Gemmobacter sp. 24YEA27: one gene and its partner. The protein of the gene in region 1 binds, or shares a complex with, the protein of each later gene. Links are inferred from orthologs where the notes say so. Each region holds a gene or a part of one and is shown on either strand. Other genes may lie near its edges. The genes, in order: accB and accD.

Evidence for each region.
Region 2: the proteins of accB (region 1) and accD are in contact, whole or in part, in a solved structure (PDB 8UXZ), measured with the Escherichia coli proteins. The link is inferred for Gemmobacter sp. 24YEA27 from one-to-one orthologs.

Annotation. Positions count from the first base shown.
Region 1 is NZ_JASJPW010000001.1:2,743,800-2,749,588, forward strand. The notes cover bases 1-2,847. They hold accB (acetyl-CoA carboxylase biotin carboxyl carrier protein), read left to right. Parts: upstream 1-1,100; coding sequence 1,101-1,595; downstream 1,596-2,847. Other genes in these bases: QNO18_RS13660 (NAD(P)-dependent oxidoreductase), read right to left, coding at 1-763; accC (acetyl-CoA carboxylase biotin carboxylase subunit), read left to right, coding at 1,605-2,847. In the rest of the region: more of accC, read left to right, coding at 2,848-2,960; aat (leucyl/phenylalanyl-tRNA--protein transferase), read left to right, coding at 2,985-3,632; QNO18_RS13680 (DUF2155 domain-containing protein), read right to left, coding at 3,572-3,991; outer membrane lipid asymmetry maintenance protein MlaD, read right to left, coding at 3,991-4,473; QNO18_RS13690 (NADH:ubiquinone oxidoreductase subunit NDUFA12), read right to left, coding at 4,514-4,891; ATP-dependent Clp protease ATP-binding subunit ClpX, read right to left, coding at 5,108-5,789. UniProt on the Escherichia coli protein: This protein is a component of the acetyl coenzyme A carboxylase complex; first, biotin carboxylase catalyzes the carboxylation of the carrier protein and then the transcarboxylase transfers the carboxyl group to form malonyl-CoA.
Region 2 is NZ_JASJPW010000001.1:1,475,622-1,485,591, reverse strand. The notes cover bases 7,146-9,970. They hold accD (acetyl-CoA carboxylase, carboxyltransferase subunit beta), read left to right. Parts: upstream 7,146-8,004; coding sequence 8,005-8,937; downstream 8,938-9,970. Other genes in these bases: QNO18_RS07370 (folylpolyglutamate synthase/dihydrofolate synthase family protein), read left to right, coding at 9,264-9,970; QNO18_RS07375 (monooxygenase), read left to right, coding at 8,957-9,262; recR (recombination mediator RecR), read left to right, coding at 7,152-7,757. Outside these bases: QNO18_RS07420 (TIGR02300 family protein), read right to left, coding at 65-400; QNO18_RS07415 (SprT family zinc-dependent metalloprotease), read left to right, coding at 568-1,260; QNO18_RS07405 (acyl-CoA dehydrogenase), read right to left, coding at 1,995-3,689; QNO18_RS07395 (DNA polymerase III subunit gamma/tau), read left to right, coding at 4,930-6,729; QNO18_RS07390 (YbaB/EbfC family nucleoid-associated protein), read left to right, coding at 6,785-7,138.

The DNA of each region.
Region 1 (5,789 bases):
TGCTGACGCCTTCCAGATCCTCGCCCTCGGCGGAAAGGAGATTCACGCCCTGCAAACCGATCCCGAGGAACACTGCATCATAGCTCTGGCGCAGTTCGGCCAGCGTGATGTCACGGCCAAGCTCCACCCCATTGCGCAATTCGATCCCGCCGATCTGCAACAGCCAGTCCACCTCGGCCTGCGCGAAACCGCCGGTCGATTTGTAACTCGCGATGCCATATTCATTCAGGCCGCCCGGCCGGGGGCGGCGCTCAAACACCACGATATCATGGCCCAGCATCGCCAGCCGATGCGCACAGGCGAGCCCTGCCGGCCCTGCCCCCACCACAGCCACCCGCCGCCCCGTGGGCGTCGCGCGCTGGAACGGATGCCCCTTCGGCATCGCAAAATCCGTGGCAAACCGCTGCAAACGGCCGATTTCGACCGGTTTGCCTTCGGCCACCTCGCGCACACAGACCCCTTCGCAAAGGGTCTCGGTCGGGCAGACGCGGGCACAGATGCCGCCAAGGATGTTTTGCGACCAGATGGTCTTTGCCGCAGCTTCCGCTGTGCCGGTTGCGATCTGGCGGATGAAAAGCGGGATATCAATCGAAGTCGGACAGGCCGTCATACAGGGCGCGTCATGGCAGAAATAGCACCGGTCTGCGGCCACCCGCGCCTCATGCACATCAAGCGCCGGCAGGTGATCGAGAAAATTGCGGTCATATTCCTCGGCTGGCAAACGTCCCGATGCGATACCGGGGGTCAGCGGGCTGTTGCTCATCGCACAAGACCTCTCTGTTGGGGGATGGTGGCTGGTTTCGGCTCTTCCTGGGATTCATCTTCCGGGTTCAGCGTCTCACAGGTCACAAATTTTACCAAATGGAAAAATTTTAAACTCTCCCCAGGCTGCGGGCCGCATGCGCGCAGCTGAAAAAAGCGCCAATCAGCGCCTCGGGCCCGGGGTGATGGATCGGCGCTTTTCTCTGGTGAATGGCTGCCCTATAAGCGGAGATCAGCAGAAACGGGGCCTTGTGAGCGCTGACAATCGCGCCCATATCCGCGCCGTTCAATCAGGTGCAACAAAGTCAACAGGCGATGAAACGCCATCAGAGGACGGCATGAGCAAACATTCTTCCGACGCAGACGTCGCATTCATCTCGGCACTCGCCGAGCTTCTGAACAAGAACGAGCTGACGGAGATCGCCGTCAAACGCGAATATGGCGAAGATGACAGCCTTGAGGTCCGGGTCGTCAAACAGGCCAATATCGTGACCACGGCTGTTGCCGCGCCGGCGCCGGTCTATGCCGCTGCCCCCGGGGTCGCCCCTGCAGCCGCACTGGCCGCAGCCCCGGTCGCCTCGGAAGATCCGACCCAGCATCCGGGCGCGGTCACCTCGCCCATGGTCGGCACGGTCTATCTCTCGGCAGAACCTGGTGCTGCGCCCTTCGTCACCGTGGGCGCTCAGGTCAAGGAAGGCCAGACGCTTCTGATCATCGAAGCGATGAAGACGATGAACCATATCCCGGCGCCGAAATCCGGCACGGTGAAGCGCATCGTCGTCGATGACGCGGCGCCGGTCGAATTTGGCGCGCCCCTGATGATCATCGAGTGAGGCCATCGGATGTTTGAAAAACTCCTGATCGCCAACCGGGGCGAGATCGCGCTACGCGTGATCCGGGCCTGCCGGGAAATGGGCATCAAATCGGTCGCGGTTCATTCGACTGCCGACACCGATGCGATGCATGTGCGGCTTGCGGACGAATCCGTCTGTATCGGGCCGGCGGCCTCTTCGGGGTCGTATCTGAACAAGGCGGCGGTGATCTCGGCCTGCGAGATTTCCGGCGCCCAGGCCGTGCATCCGGGCTATGGCTTCCTGTCGGAGAATGCCGATTTCGCCCAGGCGCTGGAAGATCACGGCATCACCTTTATCGGCCCGACCGCCCAGCATATCCGCATCATGGGCGACAAGATCACCGCGAAAGAGACCGCGAAAGAACTGGGGATCCCGGTGGTTCCCGGCTCGGATGGCGGCGTGCCGGATTACGAGACCGCGCAGCGCGTGGCCAAAGAAATCGGCTATCCGGTGATCATCAAGGCCACCGCCGGCGGCGGCGGGCGCGGCATGAAAACCGCGCTGACCGAGGCCGATCTTGAGATTGCCTTCCGGACCGCCAGGTCCGAGTCAAAAGCCGCCTTCGGCAATGACGAAGTCTATATCGAGAAATACCTGCAAAAACCGCGCCATATCGAGATCCAGGTCTTCGGGGATGGCAAAGGCAATGCGGTCCATCTGGGCGAGCGCGACTGCTCGCTGCAGCGCCGCCACCAGAAGGTGTTCGAGGAAGCGCCCGGCCCGGTGATCACGCCGAAACTGCGCGCCGAGATCGGTAAAGTCTGTGCCGATGCGGTCGCGAAGATCAATTACATCGGCGCCGGCACTGTCGAATTCCTCTATGAGGACGGCAAGTTCTATTTCATCGAGATGAACACCCGCCTTCAGGTCGAGCATCCGGTGACCGAATTCATCTATGGCGTCGATCTCGTGCGCGAACAGATCCGCGTCGCGGCAGGCCTGCCGATGTCCTTCGTCCAGGCCGATCTGGAAGTGAACGGCCATGCGATCGAAGTGCGCATCAATGCCGAGAAACTGCCGAACTTCACCCCTTCTCCGGGCCGGGTGAAGACCTTTCACGCGCCGGGCGGGCTTGGGGTGCGGATGGATTCGGCGCTCTATGGCGGCTATTCGATTCCGCCCTATTATGACAGCCTGATCGGCAAGCTGATCGTCCATGGCCGCGACCGGCCCGAGGCCCTGGCCCGTCTGCGCCGCGCGCTTGGCGAGCTGGTCGTCGACGGGATCGAGACCACGGTGCCTTTGTTCGAGGCGCTGCTGAACGAGCCGGATATCCAGAGCGGGGATTACAATATCCACTGGCTGGAGAAATGGCTCGCGGCCCAGCTCGCCCCGCGCGACTGACCGGCCCGATGACTGACCGGCCTGATGTCTGAGATTACGCCGGAGCTCCTGCTGCACGCCTATGCGGCAGGAGTTTTCCCCATGGCGGAATCGCGCGACGATCCCGAGATCCACTGGGTCGATCCGCGCAGGCGCGGAATTCTGCCGCTGGACGGGTTCCATATCTCGCGCAGCCTCGCGAAAACGATCCGCCGCGCGCCCTGGCGTGTCTCGGTCAATGAGGCGTTTCGCGATGTGGTTCTGGCCTGTGCCGACCGCGAAGAGACTTGGATCAACCCCCATATCCTCTCGCTTTATCAATCGCTTCACGAGATGGGCTTCGCCCATAGTCTTGAGGTGCGCGAAGGTGACGCCCTGGTCGGCGGCGTCTACGGCGTCAGCCTCGGCGCGGCGTTTTTCGGTGAAAGCATGTTCTCGCGCCGGACCGATGCGTCAAAACTTGCGCTCGCTTACCTGACGCACCGGCTGCGGGCCGGTGGCTATCTGCTGCTCGATACGCAATTCATCACGCCGCATCTGGCCAGCCTTGGTGGCGTCGAAATCCCGCGCGCCGCCTACCATGACCGCCTGCGCGAGGCCCTGGGCCATACGGCCAGCTTTCTCCCGACGGGTTACTCGGCCTCGCCCTCTTCAGTCTCTTCCGGCGTCTCGATTGTTTCGGGCGGCTTATAGCCCGGCACAATGCAGCGCAGCACCCAGACGTCATAGCGCGGGTGATCCATCGCGGACAAAGCCGGCGCCGAAGCCAGCATCCAGCCCGAAAACACCGGGTCCTGGCGGCTGGAATCAAGAATGGTCAGATGGGCCTCGGCCTCGGCGGCCGGGTTTTCCTGGGGGTAGCGGCACTGGTTCAGCTGGATCGTCAGCCGCCCATTGGTCGCCGCCTGACCGCGCGACAGCTCGAGATCACCGGTGCGCCCGGTCAGCGTATCAAGCCAGCGGATCTCGGCGCCTTCGCCTTCTGCAAATCCCTGCGCGAAAGCAGGGCCACCGGCGCAGACCAGAAGTAAAGCCAGAGCCCGCCGCCGCATCAGCCGCCCCCCGCCGGCGCCGCCGCGCCGCTGTCAGAGGAGCCGCTGCCCACGAATTTCAGCAGGAGCGATATCAGCGAAACCGAGCCCTGGGTATCCTCGATCTCATCGCCCGGGCCCAGCACATCCGCCATACCGCCAGGCTGGATCTCGACATAACTGCCACCCAAAAGCCCGTCCTGCGAGATCAGGATCGCGGAATCAGTCGGCAGATCGATGCCCTGCCGCATCGAGATCGTGGCATCGGCGAAAAAGGTCACCGGATTCAGCTCAAGCTTCGTGATCGTGCCGACCTTCAGCCCCGCCAGCCGGACATCCGAGCCAACCTGGATCCCGTCGACCGCGCGAAAAGAGGCGGTCAGCGGATAGGTCTGGGTGGCGCCAAAGCCACGCCCTGCCCCATTCGCGGCCCAGACGGCAAAACCGATCCCAACGGCGAGCACAGCGGCCCCGGTCAGCACTTCCGCAACAGAATGGCTCATATGCGAGACCTCACCCTGACACCTGGCTTGCGCGTTCCCGTCATTCGGGCGCCCAGGCCTCGTAATCCTTGCGCTCTGCCGGCACACCGCGCCGGATCGAGCCGGGCGGCGCATAGGCCAGATCAGACCCCGAGAGATTCTCGTGATGCGGCTTTTCCCAGGATTTATGCTTCAGCGGCGCCTCGGTCGGCGGCTTTTCCCAGGTGTGATGCAGCCAGCCATGCCAGTCGGGCGAAACGCGGCTCGCCTCCATCTCACCGTTAAAGATCACCCAGCGTTTCTTAGCGTCTTTCGACTGGTAAAAAACATTGCCCTGATCATCTTCACCCACCTTCACCCCGTTTCTCCAGGTGAAGAACCTTGTGTTCAGCGTCTCGCTGTTCCACCAGGTCAGAAGGCTGAGCAGGAACTTTTTCATACCTGTTTCTCCGGGCATATCTTCGTCCCCCCATATGAACCAGCCATCACCAAAGGTCCAGAGCCAGTGCGCCGCCTCCCCCCTCTGCCGCGCCGTTCCGCCTTTCATCTGTCTGAAAATATCCCCGCCGGAGGCATCCGCAGTTGCGACAGCCGCAACAACAGAAAAAGGGCGCGCCGTCCCCGGCACGCCCCTTCAATCTCACCGACCAGTGCCTCAGGCGCTGGCGGCCTGCTTTTTCTTGTTCGGCGTTTCGGTATGGACCAGCAAAGGCACCGCCTTGCCGCCGACCACTTCCTCATTCACCACAACCTCCTGCACGCCTTCCATGCCAGGAAGCTCGAACATGGTATCAAGCAGGATATCCTCCATGATCGAGCGCAGGCCACGGGCACCGGTTTTGCGCTTGATGGCGCGCTGTGCAATCGCCGACAGCGCCTCGGTGGTGAAGGTCAGCTTCACATTCTCGATCTCGAAAAGTCGCTGATACTGTTTCACCAGCGCGTTTTTCGGCTCGGTCAGAATGGTGACCAGCGCCGCCTCGTCGAGGTCTTCCAGCGTTGCCAGAACCGGCAGGCGACCGACGAATTCCGGGATCAGACCAAATTTCAGCAGATCTTCCGGCTCCAGCTCTTTGAAAAGCTCGCCGACGCCGCGCTCATCCGGGCCTTTGACCTTGGCGCCGAATCCTATCCCCGACCCTTTGCCGCGCTGCGCGATGATCCGGTCGAGACCGGCAAAAGCGCCGCCGCAGATGAAGAGGATATTGGTTGTGTCGACCTGGAGGAATTCCTGCTGCGGATGCTTGCGTCCGCCCTGCGGCGGCACCGAGGCAACCGTGCCCTCCATGATCTTCAGAAGCGCCTGCTGCACCCCCTCGCCCGAGACGTCGCGGGTG
Region 2 (9,970 bases), 1.3 Mb from region 1 along the record:
GCCAGAGGCGGGTCTTTTCCTGTTTCACAAGGCATGCCCTGCGGAACGTTTCTGCAGGCTTGCCTCAGCCCTCTTCGTCGCTGCCGGCCACATCGGCCAGCTCGTCGAGCGAGACATTGTCATCGGCATCATCTTCGAGCAGATCATCGTCGATATCATCATCGCCGCCTTCTGCCGTTTCCAGCAGATCTTCTTCGGCTTCGAGATCGTCGACCAGAACTTCATCGTCCTTCTCGGGCGAAACGCGCGAGATCACCGCAGCCGCCAGCTTGCGGCGGGCCGATTCGATATCCACAACCTCGCCGGTATAGGGGCTGACCACCGGCGTCCGGTTCAGGTCATAGAACCGTTTACCGGTCGTCGGGCACAGTCGCTTGGTGCCCCAGTCTTCCTTGGCCATGGGTTGTCCCTTCACTTTCGCCCTGATGACAGGGTAATCCGAACGCTGCCCTTGCCACAGGCCGGGGCGGCTGTCAAAGCCTTTTGCATAAGCCGTCAGATGCGCCTTTACCGGCGGGGAATCAAGCCGGACGGCGTGTGAATTGTGGCCTCTGGAACGAGAATTTGATGCTGTTGCTGCCCGGACCGCCGCCGGTCGAGATCAATATGCGCCGCTCGGCCCGGGCGAAGCGGTTCTCGCTCAGGGTTTCGCGACTCGATGGCAAGGTGACGCTGACGCTGCCGCCGCGCGCAAAAGACCGTGATGCGCTGAGTTTCCTGCACGATCAGGAGGGCTGGCTGCGGACTGTTCTGGCCTCGATGCCGATGGCACGGCTGGTGCCGGTCAGCCATGGGGCCGAACTGCCGGTTTTGGGCCGGATGATGCGAATCACGCCCTCCGAAGGGCGCGGCGTCCGGGTCGAGGGCGACAGCCTCCTGGTGCCGGGGCGGCCGGATCAGGCCGGTGCGAAGGTGGCGGCCTGGCTCAAGGCGCTGGCGCGCGACCGGCTGGCCTATAGTTCAACCCATTACGCGGGACTTGTCGGGCGCAGCTATGCGCGGCTGGTTTTGCGCGACACACGGTCCCGCTGGGGATCTTGCAGCCATGACGGCACGCTGATGTATTCCTGGCGCCTTGCCATGGCGCCGCGCGAGGTGCTTGACTATGTCGCGGCGCATGAGGTCGCGCATCTGGTCGAGATGAACCATTCCGCTGATTTCTGGGCAGTGGTCTCGAAGATCCGCCCCGGCTGGAAGGCCGAGCGCGACTGGCTGAAACGCGACGGCCAGACGCTGCACCGCTACAGTTTTGCGGGCTGAACGCATCATGCCCGCCCTTATTCCCACTCCGATACCGGTTGACCCCGCTTTGCCCAGCATGTTCCGATGCCCGCCATGATCATTCCTGCCGGCCCCCGTCCGCCCGACCCCAATGCCGCCGCGCATGAGCGGCTTTACCGTGTCCTGCGCCAGCAGGTGATGCATGGCGAACTGGCGCCCGGCCAGTCGCTGACGCTGCGCGGGCTCGCGAAGGATTTCGGCGTCTCGATGACGCCCGCGCGCGAGGCGTTGCGCCGTCTTGTGGCCGAAGGCGCGCTGACGCTGTCCTCCTCAGGGCGGGTGTCCACGCCGGAGCTGACACCCGAGCGGATCGAGGAACTGGCTGCAATCCGCGCCATGCTAGAGCCGGAACTGGCCGCCCGCGCCCTGCCCGCGCGCATTTCGCGCTGATCGAGCGGCTGGCGGCGATCAACACCGCCAATACCGAGGCCGTCGCGCGCCACGATGCGGTCGCCTATGTCCGGACCAATCTGGAATTTCACCGCACCCTGTATCTGCGCGCCCAGGCCCCCGCGATGCTCGCAATGTGCGAGACGGTCTGGCTGCAGCTTGGCCCGACGATGCGGGCGCTTTACGCGCGTCTGCGGCGGCGCGAGGCCCCGCCCTATCACCGGATGATCCTGTCGGCGCTGAAAGCCGGTGACGAGCCGGGGCTGCGCCTTGCCGTCAGAACCGATGTGACACAGGGGCTGCGCCACCTCGCCGGATAGGGCTCAGCCCAGCATCGCGACCGGCACCGCGTAAAGATCCGCCGCGCGCCGGCGTGCCGCGGAAAGCAGGAAAAGCGCATCCTCTGTAAGACGGGTGATCATCACCCGCGCCAGTGGCAGCCGCTCCGGATCGGCCTGCGCGGCCCGCAGATGTGCATCCGCCCCCAGCACCAGCGCGAAAGCGCGCAGATAGGGCACCGCGCCAGCGAAACGGTCATTCATCTCCATCTCAAGCAGCGCGCCGGTCGCCCCCCGCAACGATCTCGCCACCGTGCCGAGGATCGCCGCGAGCTCCGGCCAGTGTTCCTCCGCCGCGATGGCGCGGGCGATGATCCCGTCGATCAGCTCAAAGGCCACCGCGCCGCCATCGGCCAGCTTGCGCCCGACCAGATCCATCGCCTGGATGCCATTGGTGCCCTCGTAGATCGCAGTGATCCTGGCATCGCGCAGATACTGCGCGGCGCCGGTTTCCTCGATGAAGCCCATGCCACCATGAACCTGCACCCCCATATCGGCGACCTCGATGCCGATATCGGTGCCGAAAGCCTTGGCGATGGGCGTCAGGAATGCCGCCCGCGCCGCCCAGGCGGCATCGCCGGTCGCGCTGGCCATATCGATCGCTTTGGCACAGGTGAGGCCGATCGCCCGCGCCGCAAAGATTTTGGCGCGCGCCTCAGTCAGCATACGGCGGATATCGGCATGGCCGATGATCGTGGCAGATCCGTCGGGCGTCCTGCCCTGCACCCGCTCCTGCGCGAAGGCCACGGCCTTTTGCAGCGCCGCCTCTGCCACGCCGACCCCCTGCATCCCCACGCCCAGGCGGGCGTTGTTCATCATGGTGAACATCGCAGCCATGCCCTTGCCCGGCCCATCCACCATCCAGCCGGTGGCCTGATCGAATTCCATCACGCAGGTCGGGCTGCCATGGATGCCGAGCTTATGTTCCAGGCTGACCACCCGCAGATTATTCGCCTGCCCCGGATTTCCCGCCGCATCCGGCAGGTATTTCGGCACCAGAAACAGTGAAATCCCCTTCACCCCCGGTGCCGCATCCGGCAGCCGCGCCAGCACCAGATGGCAGATATTCGACACCAGATCCGAATCGCCCCAGGTGATAAAGATCTTCTGGCCACTGATCCGGTAGCTGCCATCCTCTGCCGGCACCGCGCGCGTGGTCAGGGCACCGACATCCGACCCGGCCTGCGGCTCGGTCAGGTTCATCGTGCCCGACCATTCGCCCGAAATCAGCTTCGGCAGATAAAGCGCTTTCAGCGCCTCCGAAGCGTGATGTTCCAGCGCTTCGATCTGCCCCTGGCTCAGAAGCGGTTTCAGCTGCAAGGACAGGCAGGCGCCGGCAAGCATCTCGTTGACGCAGGTCGCCAGCACATGCGGCAGCCCCATACCGCCATATTCCGCACTGGCCGAGACCCCGACCCAACCGCCCCCGGCAATGGCACGGTAGGCGCGCTCAAAGCCGGGCGAGGCGCGCAGCACACCGTTTTCCAGCCGCGCGGGTGTCAGGTCGCCATTGCGGTTGACCGGCGCCACCACTTCATCGCAAAGCCGCGCCGCACCATCAAGGATCGCGCTCACCATGTCGGGCGAGGCTTCGGCAAAGCGATCCGTCCCGGAAATATCCGTAAAATCAATGATGTGATCCAGGATGAATCGGTGATCCGCTGCGGGTGCATGGCTCATATTCTGGTCTCCGGCGGGCCGCTGCGCCGGGGCCGGAGCCCGGGAACGGTCTTGTCTGATCTGTCGAGGTCCAATATGCGCAAAAGCATAACAAATGCCCCTCACCCGCAAGACAGACGCTGCGTCACAATCGCCGGACGTCACATGCCAGGATCAGGAATGCGCCAGACCGAACTCCTTGCTGCCACCGATCACGGCATCGCCCGCGCGGCCCGGCTCCTGCGTGAGGGCGAGTTGGTCGCCTTCCCTTCCGAGACGGTCTACGGGCTCGGGGGGGATGCGCGTCTCGACAGCACAGTCGCGCGGATTTTCGAGGCCAAGGGCGGCCCTCTTTCAACCCGCTGATCGCGCATCTGCCGGATCTGGCGGCGGCAGAGCATTATGTGACCTTCACGCCAGAGGCGCTTTTGCTGGCGGAACATTTCTGGCCGGGGCCTCTGACCCTGGTGCTGCCGCTCAGATCCGGTGCGGGGATCTCGCCGCTGGCGACGGCAGGGCTGGAAACGCTTGCGGTACGGGTGCCGGCGCATCCGGTGGCGCGGGCGCTGCTGCGCGCCTTCGGCGGCCCGCTGGCAGGGCCCTCGGCCAATCCCTCGGGCCGGGTCTCGCCGACCAGGGCCTCGCATGTGATGGACGGGCTGGAAGGCCGGATCGCGGCGGTGCTGGATGGCGGCGCCTGCGAGGTCGGGGTGGAATCGACAATCCTGGGCTTCGGCGACGGGGCACAGCTTTTGCGACCCGGCGGCGTACCGGTCGAGGCCCTGGAAACCGTGCTGGGTCAGCGGATCCCACCGCATATGACGCCAAAAGCGCCTGACCGCCCAACGGCGCCCGGCCAGCTCGGGTCGCATTACGCGCCGGGCGCGCTGGTGCGGCTGGAGGCAAGAGCAGCCGAAACCGGCGAGATCCTCATAGGCTTCGGCGAGGTAAAAGGCGATCTGACCCTGTCCGAGCATGGTGATCTCGTGGAGGCTGCGGCGCGGCTCTTTCACATCCTGCGCGAAGCCGATGTGCTTGCAGGTGCAGAAGGCCGCATCGCCTTTGCGCCTATCCCGGAAACCGGTCTTGGCCAGGCCATCAATGATCGCCTGCGCCGCGCCGCCGCGCCCCGCCCGTAACGGGCGCCGGTTTCTTCATCAAGAAACCGAACCGGAATTCGTCACGAATTCCGGCGCCAGCGGCAGCCGGTTGCCGAAAGCGACGCCGGTGCTTAGATTGAGCCAGAGCCACAGGAGGCCAGATGTCCGACCAATCGCCGCAGGCCTATAAGGTTCTCGCCCGCAAATACCGCCCCGAGACCTTCGCCGATCTTGTCGGCCAGGAGGCGATGGTCCGCACCCTGAAAAACGCCTTCGCGGCCGGCCGCATTGCCCAGGCTTTCGTGATGACCGGCATTCGCGGCACCGGTAAGACCACCACCGCCCGTATCATCGCCAAGGGGCTGAACTGCATCGGCCCAGACGGAACCGGCGGCCCCACGACCGAGCCCTGTGGCAAATGCGAGCATTGCGTCTCGATCTCGGAAGGTCGCCATGTCGATGTGATGGAGATGGACGCCGCCTCGAATACCGGCGTCGGCGATATCCGCGAGATCATCGATTCGGTGCATTACCGGGCGGCCTCGGCCCGCTACAAGATCTACATCATCGACGAAGTGCATATGCTTTCCGTCAACGCCTTCAACGCGCTCCTGAAGACGCTGGAAGAGCCGCCCGCCCATGTGAAATTCATCTTCGCCACCACCGAGATCCGCAAGGTTCCGGTCACCGTCCTGTCGCGCTGCCAGCGGTTTGACCTGCGCCGGATCGAACCCGAGGTGATGATGGCCCTCCTGCGGCGTATCGCAGGCGCGGAGGGTGCTGATATTTCCGAGGATGCGCTGGCGTTGATCACCCGCGCAGCCGAGGGCTCTGCGCGCGACGCGACCTCGATCCTCGACCAGGCGATCAGCCATGGCCAGGGCGAGACGACCGCGCCCGCCGTCCGCGCCATGCTGGGCCTCGCCGATCGCGGCCGCACGCTGGATCTCTTTGACATGGTGATGAAGGGCCAGGCCGCTGATGCGCTGGCAGAACTCGCGCAGCAATATGCCGAAGGCGCCGATCCGATGGCGGTCCTGCGCGATCTTGCCGAGATCACCCACTGGATTTCGGTGATCAAGGTCACACCCCAGACCGCCGAAGACCCGACCGTGCCGCCGGATGAGCGCAGCCGCGGCCTCGAGATGGCCGAAAAACTGCCGATGCGGGCGCTGACCCGGATGTGGCAGATGCTCCTGAAAGCGCTGGAAGAGGTCGGCCAGGCCCCCAATGCGATGATGGCGGCAGAGATGGCGATCATCCGCCTTACCCATGTGGCCGAGCTTCCCGATCCGGCGACCCTGATGCGGCGGCTGAATAACGGGCCGCGCCCCCCGGGCAATGGACCAGGCGGCGCTGGCCCCGGTGGTGGTGGCATGGCAGGCGGCGGCATGGCAGGCGGCGCTCCGGCGGGCAGCGGCGCGGTGCATGGCGCGATGCGGCTTGCCCCCATGGCGCGCGGCCCGGCCCATGGCGCGATGATGGCGGCAGCGCCCGCGCTGAATGGCCAGCCCGAGGTGATCTATACCTCGTTTGATCAGATCGTGGCGCTGATCCGCGAGAAACGCGATATGCAGCTGCTGGTCGAGGTCGAGACCGGCCTGCGCCTCGTGCAATATGCGCCCGGCCGGATCGAGTTCGAACCCGCCCCCGGTGCTTCGCGCGATCTGGCGGCCAAACTCTCGCAACGCCTCCAGGGCTGGACCCGCAGCCGCTGGGGCGTCTCGGTGGTCGCCAGCGGCGGCGCCCCCACCATCGCCGAAATCCGCGAGGAGGAACGGCGTGAGGCGGAAACCGGCGCCTTGCAGAACCCGCTGGTGAAAGCGGTGCTGACGGCCTTCCCCAAAGCGAAAATCACCGATATCCGGACGGCAAGCTCTGCCGAAGCAGAGGCCGCGCTCGAGGCCCTGCCCGAGGTCGAGGCGGCGGATGGCGATGACTGGGACCCGTTCGAGGAATAACCCTGCCCGCAGCCCGGGGCGCAGCAGTCAGCGGTAAACACAAAGGAAGAAACCGATGTTCAAAGGTCTTGGTGGTCTCGGCGGGATTGGCGATATGGCCAAAATGATGAAAGCCGCCCAGGAAATGCAGACGAAAATGGCCGATCTGCAGGAGAGCCTCGCAAACAGCGTGGTGGTGGGCGAAAGCGGCGCCGGCCTCGTGAAGGCGCGCGCGACCTGCAAGGGCGATGTGACCGGGCTCGATATCGACCCGTCAATCCTGGTGCCTTCGGAAAAGGAAGTGCTGGAGGACCTGATTCTCGCCGCGATCCGCGACGCCCAGTCGCGCGCCGCTACGAAATCCGCCGATGAGATGCGCCGCCTGACTGAACAGCTCGGCCTGCCGGCCGATATGAAACTTCCGTTCTGATGCCGGCGCCCCAGTGACGCGCACTTCTGACGAGACCGGTATCGAAACGCTGATCCAGCTGATGTCGCGGCTGCCGGGCCTCGGCCCGCGCTCGGCCCGGCGCGCAGTACTGGCCATGCTGAAGCGCCGCGCTCAGGTCATGGCCCCGCTGGCACAATCGCTGGCCGAAGTGGCGCTGACCGCACGCGACTGCCAGAGTTGCGGCAATATCTCGACCGCTGATCTCTGCCCGATCTGCCAGGACCCGTCCCGGGCCACCGGAGAACTTTGCGTGGTCGAAGATGTCGCCGATCTCTGGGCCCTGGAACGCGCAGGCGTGTTTCGCGGTCGCTACCAGGTTCTCGGAGGCACACTTTCGGCTTTGGACGGGCTTGGCCCCGAAGAGCTGGGCATCCCGCGACTTGTCGCAAGGGTCGCGGACGAGGCTGTCACCGAAGTGATCCTCGCACTGAGCGCAACCATCGACGCACAAACCACCGCGCATTATATCGCCGATGCCCTGACGCTCACCACAGCGCAGATCACCACCCTCGCCCAGGGCGTGCCAGTCGGTGGGGAACTTGACCATCTCGACGATGGCACACTTGGAGCCGCCTTGCGGGCGCGGCGCAAACTTTGAAACTCCGGAGCCTCTTGCCGGCTGCGGATGCCTCCGGCGGGGATATTTAAGGACAGCTGAAAACCACTCTCACTTACCAATTTCATCTGTCTATAAATATCCCGGGGGTGAGTGGCAAAGCCGCGAGGGGGCTGGCCCCCTCTTCACCGCCAGCCCCAGGCCTTTGCATTGCATTCAGGGCGCCGGGGCCTTATCTCGGAACCCGAACCTCAGACCCCCGAAACGTCCCCGGTGGAAAGGCCTGCATATGAACTGGATCACCAATTACGTCCGCCCGAAGATCAACTCGCTCTTCTCGCGGCGCGAGGTGCCCGAGAACCTGTGGACCAAATGTCCGGAATGCGGAACCATGCTGTTCCATCGTGAGCTCGAGGCCAATCTCAATGTCTGCTCGAATTGTGATCACCATATGGCGATCAGCCCGCGGGATCGCTTTACCGCGCTGTTCGACGGCGGCATTTTCACGGAAGTGAAGGTTCCCGAACCGATCTCCGATCCGCTGCATTTCCGCGACCAGAAGAAATATCCTGACCGCCTGAAGGCCGCACAGAAATCGACCGGCGAGAAAGAGGCGATGCTGGTGGCCGAGGGTGAGATCGGCCGCACCCCCATTGTCGCCGCAGCACAGGATTTCGCCTTTATCGGCGGCTCGCTGTCGATGTATGTCGGCAATGCCTTCATCGCGGGCGCCGAGCGCGCGGTTCAGATGAAGAAGCCCTTCGTGGTCTTTTCCGCCGCCGGCGGCGCCCGGATGCAGGAGGGGATCCTTGCCCTTATGCAGATGCCGCGCACGACCGTGGCGATCCAGATGCTGAAAGAGGCGGGGCTTCCCTATATCGTGGTGCTGACGCATCCGACCACCGGCGGTGTCACGGCCTCTTACGCGATGCTGGGCGATGTGCAGATCGCCGAACCCAATGCGCTGATCTGCTTCGCCGGGCCGCGCGTGATCGAGCAGACCATCCGCGAAAAGCTCCCCGAAGGGTTCCAGCGCGCAGAATATCTGCTCGATCACGGCATGCTTGACCGCGTCACCCATCGCAAATCCATGCGGGAAGAGCTGATCACCATCCTCAGGATGCTCACCGGCCAGCCCCCGGCGATCCGCGCCGATCTTGCCGCCCCCGAGCCGGCCCAGGTCGGGACCACTGCTCCGGCCCCCGACACACCCCAAAGCTGATCCAGGAAAGGCATTCGCAATGTCTGTCACACTTCTTCAGTTCGATTTCCCCTTCACGGGCCCCTGGGGGGCCGGGATGACTGCGGCAATGGAGGACCTGGCACAGGATATCGCCGGAGAGCCGGGGCTTTTGTGGAAGATCTGGACGGAGAACCAGGACAGCGGCCGTGCAGGCGGGGTCTACCTCTTCGCCTCGGCTGACGCGGCAGAGGCGTACCGCGTGAAACATTCGGCCCGGCTCGCAGCCTTCGGCATCACCGGCATTGTCGCGCATGCTTTTGCAGTGAATGACGCGCTGTCCGCCATCACGCGCGCGCCGCTCTGACATGACCATGCCAGACAGCACCGGATCGGATGCGATCCTCGAGCGGATGATGAGCTTTCATCCAAAAATCATCGACCTGACGCTTGACCGCGTGCATCGTCTTCTGGCCGCTCTCGGCCACCCGGAGCGTAACCTGCCGCCGGTGATCCATCTCGCGGGCACCAATGGCAAGGGCTCGACCCAGGCGATGATCCGCGCCGGGCTCGAGGCCTCGGGCGCAAAGGTCCATGCCTATACCTCGCCGCATCTGGCGCGGTTCCACGAACGGATCCGGCTCGCGGGCGAGCTGATTTCGGAACCGGCTCTGATGGCACTGCTGGATGAATGCATTGCCGCCAATGGCGGTGAGCCGATCACATTTTTTGAAATCACCACCGTCGCGGCGATGCTCGCTTTTTCGCGGGTTCCGGCGGATTTCACGCTGCTTGAGGTCGGGCTTGGCGGGCGGCTTGATGCCACCAATGTCGTAGACCAGCCGCGGCTGTCGATCATCACGCCGGTCTCGATCGACCATCAGCAATATCTCGGCGAGACGCTGCCCGAAATCGCCGGCGAGAAAGCCGGGATCATCAAGCGCGGTGTGCCTGTCGTGGTCGGCCCCCAGGAAGAGGCGGGCCTCGCGGTGATCGAGGCAAAGGCCGCCCGTCTTGGCGCACCGGTCTTTGCCTTCGGTCAGCACTGGCAGATCGCCGAAGAACGCGGCCGGAT